Regions from separate parts of the Tenacibaculum litoreum genome, predicted to be linked through region 2. Evidence: riboswitches for the same ligand, from Rfam matches in the RefSeq annotation. Region 2 holds a riboswitch; the other holds the start of a gene.
The links. Region 2 has a riboswitch for cobalamin ahead of ACKTTR_RS08590 (TonB-dependent receptor plug domain-containing protein). Riboswitches for the same ligand answer to the same signal wherever they lie in the genome.

Region 1: another riboswitch for cobalamin. It lies ahead of metE (5-methyltetrahydropteroyltriglutamate--homocysteine S-methyltransferase); the one in region 2 lies ahead of ACKTTR_RS08590 (TonB-dependent receptor plug domain-containing protein).

The regions. Positions count from the first base shown of each region.
Region 1 is NZ_CAZEQS010000002.1:349,359-351,766, reverse strand. Features, by position in the region: gene ACKTTR_RS02910 (DJ-1/PfpI family protein) at 1-543, shown strand, start outside; cobalamin riboswitch at 655-842, shown strand; gene metE (5-methyltetrahydropteroyltriglutamate--homocysteine S-methyltransferase) at 1,030-2,408, shown strand, end outside.
Region 2 is NZ_CAZEQS010000003.1:543,780-546,187, reverse strand. Features, by position in the region: gene ACKTTR_RS08600 (bifunctional adenosylcobinamide kinase/adenosylcobinamide-phosphate guanylyltransferase) at 1-245, opposite strand, end outside; gene ACKTTR_RS08595 (ABC transporter substrate-binding protein) at 347-1,285, shown strand; cobalamin riboswitch at 1,295-1,488, shown strand; gene ACKTTR_RS08590 (TonB-dependent receptor plug domain-containing protein) at 1,572-2,408, shown strand, end outside.

The sequences.
Region 1 (2,408 bases), on a different contig from region 2:
GCAACGTCAGATGTTTTTGGTAAAGTAGACAAAGATGGCAAACAACTTTTTAATGTAATAGCTATTGCTGAAACAGCTAAACCTATTACTACCGAAGAAGGAATGCATTTTGTTCCTGACTATACTTTTGATAATTGCCCTAAACTAACAGCTTTATTTGTACCAAGCGCATACGACATGTACGCACAAGTACACAATAATAAAGTTGTAGATTTTATAAAAACAAAAAATCAAGAGACCCAATACACTGTTAGTAATTGTGCTGGGGCTAATTTAATTGGTAAATCTGGTATAGCAGATGGTCATAAAATTGTTACATGGATTGGTGGTGGTGAGCAACTACAAAAAGACTATCCAAATTTAAAAGTTCAAAACGACAGCTTGGTGACTTTTGTTAAGGATGGTAAGTTTTTATCTTCAAACGGAAATTTAGCAAGTTATATTTCAGCGTTAGAGCTTCTTGAAATTATGACAAATACTGAACATAGAAAATTTGTTGAAAGCTATCTATACTTGGATCAACTTAAAAACTGGGAACAATAAACATTAGTTATAAATTTTCTTTTTCAAACATAAGCATCAATTTATTGATGTTTTTTTTATTATCAGTTCTAAAAAAATAATACATACATTTACCCCGATAAGTTCTTTACATACTTCATCAACCGAAAAGGTTTTACTTAGCTGTAGATTAATAGGGAATCGTGTGCAAATCACGAACTGTCGCGCAACTGTAAGTAACACACCAAAAGTTTTTATCCTTAGTATATCCACTGCCAAAAGCGGGAAGGATGATAAAAGCTGTTATAAGTCAGGAGACCTGCCTATTCGGATATTGACAATGCTTTCGCGATTTGAAGCTTTTGGGTCATACCGATGATATATTTTAACGCACACTTTCTTCTATGAAATGCTGTGCTTTTTTGGTATGTCATTATTTTTTCTCAAACATCTTATCGTTTTTTAGCATTGCGAAGCATCTAAAAGAACTTTTAAAATTAATGTTTAATTATAAAAGTTTAAAAGAAAATGCAAACGCACATTCTTGGCTATCCGCGTATTGGTAGCAACAGAGAACTCAAAAAAGCCTGCGAGCAATATTGGTCAGGTAAAACTAGTTTACAGGAACTTCTTGAAACAGGAAGAAACATCTGTCAACAAAATTGGAAAACACAACAAGAAGCAGGCATAGACCTCATTCCTTGTAATGATTTTTCTTATTATGACCAGGTTTTAGACATGACGCTTACTGTTGGCGCAATTCCTAAACGTTATAACGAAGTAGCCTTAAAAACTTCAAATTCTGAACTTGATCTTTACTTTGCCATGGCAAGAGGATATCAAAAAGATGACCTTGATATTACTGCTATGGAAATGACTAAGTGGTTTGACACTAATTATCATTATATCGTTCCTGAATTTTGTAAAGACCAGGAATTCAAACTATTTTCTAACAAAATTGTTAATGAGTTTGTTGGGGCAAAACAGGCGGGAATTAATGCCAAACCTGTAATTATTGGTTTGGTTAGCTACCTTCTTTTAGGTAAAGAAAAAGAAGAAGGCTTTGATAAATTAAATTTAGCTTCAAAACTACTTCCTGTGTATATTGAAATTCTACAAGAACTTCAAACACAAGGAGCTGAGTGGATTCAGTTTGACGAACCTTTTTTAGCATTAGATTTGAGTGAAAAAACCAAAGAAACGTATCAAGTTATCTATAATGAAATTAGAAAAAAGTTTCCTAAACTAAAGTTTATAGTTACTACTTATTTTGAAGGTTTAAAAGACAATCTTTCGTTAGCTAATACACTTCCTATAGACGCATTGCATATCGATTTAGTTCGTTGTGAAGAACAACTAGATGATGTATTGAATACTCTTCCTGAAAATAGAATCTTATCCTTAGGAATTGTAGATGGAAGAAACATTTGGAAAAATGATTTTGAAAAATCATTACAGCTTATTCAAAAAGCTACTGATGTATTAGGTTCTAACAGAGTTTTTGTAGCTCCTTCATGTTCTTTATTACACACGCCTTGCGATTTAGAGTTAGAAACAACTTTAGATAATCAAATTAAACAATGGTTAGCTTTCGCTAAACAAAAACTTACAGAAGTAAGCTTGTTAAAAAAACTATCTGAAGGAACTACTGATAAGGTTATTTTAAATGCTTTTGAAGAAAACAAAAAAGCTATTGCCAATAGAAAATCTTCAACATTAATTCACCACAATGATGTAAAACTTCGTGTTGACTCTATTAACGAAACAGACTCTAGAAGAAAAAATAGTTTTTCAATTCGTAAAGAAGCACAAGAAAAAGTATTGAATTTACCACTATTCCCTACTACAACCATTGGTTCATTCCCTCAAACTAAAGAAGTAAGAAGTTGGAGAGCTCAGTTTAAAAA
Region 2 (2,408 bases):
AGTGTAACACAATCAACAACGACAGTTTGTTTTTCAGAAATCACTTTACTCAACCATTTTTCCTCTTCAACAGTGGTCCAGCGTTCATCTCTATCAGAAATATGTCTGTCAACTCGTTGCTTGAAATCTTCATCCCAAATACGAGAAGTGGCTAGGTAAATAGGGGTGTCAGATAAAGATTCGGCTAGCTTTTGAGCATAGCTACTTTTACCTGAGCGTTCACCTCCTGAGATATAATATATCATGAAATAGCATTTTATGTTGACACAAAGATTGGAAAGATTTTTAATAAAAAACAAATTAAAATAGAGAACTGTTTATTTTTGCTGAACTAAAACCACGAATTATGACAGTATCTTCTTTTATGCCAGCAGTAACTCAGATGATTTATGACATGGGCTTACAGAACTATTTAAACGGAATTACTTTTGAGTGTCCAGAAGTAGCTTTAAAAGAAAAAGAAGTAGCTGTTCGATATAAGTTAGAAGGAAAAGTGTTAACGAGTAAAGAAATAACGGCTATTTTTTCTAAAACCAAGGCAGAAGGGAAGACCTTGTATTATGTTGATGAACCTGTTTTAGAAAGTATAGCTCCAGATATTGTTTTTACACAAGATGTATGTGATGTTTGCCAGATAGATACAGAATCTGTGGCAAAATCAGCTTACAAACTACCAAAGGTTCCTGAATTAATTTCTATTACTCCGAACTCTTTAGAAGATGTTTTTGATAATGCGTTAACCATTGCAAAAGCTATGAAGCAGGAAGAAGTAGGAAAGGCATATGTGAGTGGATTGAAAAAGCGTATTTATGATATTGTAGATGTGCAACGTGAACATAGAATACAATCGAAAAGTGTGATGTTGTTAGAGTGGATTGATCCGTTGTTTAATTGCGGACACTGGATTCCACATCAAATAGGGTATGCAGGCGGAATCGATTTATTATCACATCCATCAGGAGATAGCATTGTAATTTCTTGGGATAAAATCGTAAAATACAATCCAGAGGTATTGATTATTGCCCCTTGCGGATACGGAATTGAGAGAACACTTGAAGATATGAAGTTTTTAGAAGAAAGAGAAGAATGGACGTCTTTAAGAGCGGTAAAAAACAAACAAGTGTACATTGCCGATTTTGCCATGTTTACACAATCTTCTGCTGGTACTTTAGTAGAAGGAGTTGAATGTTTAGCAAAAATGATTCATCCAACGTATTATACACTTCCAGAAAACTTACAAACAAAATTCGCAAATTATCATGATTTGATGGTTGCTAATTTATAAGAATACTATACATTTGCCGTGATTTTTGGTTTTTCTTTAATCATCGATTAAAGAGAATTAAAAGGGAATTCGGTGCAAAACCGAAGCTGTTCCCGCAACTGTAAGCTACTAAGCTTGTAACAATCACTTAAACCACTGTTTTTTAATGGGAAGGTATGTTACAAGACGCAAGCCAGGAGACCTGCCAAGATTCAACATGTAATTCGAACTTTCGGGATAAAAGTTTGGGTGTGGTTTTTCTACGCTTATATTTTTCCTGATTTTAAACTTTAATGATTAAGTAGTAATGAAAAAAAAAGTACTTTACTTAAGTGTTTTAACATCATTTTTTGCGTTTAATATCAATGCGCAAGAACAAGACAAAACAATACAACTAGATGAAGTTGTAATTTCAGATTCTAAATTCAAATTAAAAAAAGAAAATTCTGGAAAAGTTATTCATAAAATAACAGCAGAAACTATTGAAAGAAATAGTGGTAAAAACGTTGTTGATTTAATCAATAGTATTTCAGGAATTGAAATAAACGGAAACACAAGTTCTCCAGGGCAAACTTTAGGAGTTTTTGTTAGAGGAGGAAGCACTAAAGAAGTAGTCGTTTTAATTGATGGAATTCAAGTATCTAATCCATCAAGTAGTTCAGGAAGTTTTGATTTAAGATTGTTAGATTTAAACGATGTTGAATCTATAGAGGTTATTAAAGGAGCTGCAAGTACTTTATATGGAACAGGAGCAGCAACAGCTGTAATAAACATTAAGTTAAAAGAAGCAAAATCAAATAAAACAAATGTAGCATTATCGTTGTTTGGAGGAACGAATAATGACCAAAACACTAAGAGTGGTACAAGCATTCAAAGTTCAGCAAATGTTAATGGGAAAATCAATGATTTCAACTATTTAGTAAGCTTTTCTTCTTTAGATACAAAAGGAACATCTGCAGCAAGAGCAGAAGGTGGAGAGACTTTCAAAGCAGATCCTTTTCAACGTATTTCTACAAATGTGAAGTTAGGTTACAAGTTTAATGACAAATTTTCTATCAATACTCTAGGAAGTTATAGTGAATTTACGAATAGTTATGATGGAGGCTCTTTCGCAGATGCTGATAACGTTTCATTAGACAAAAGT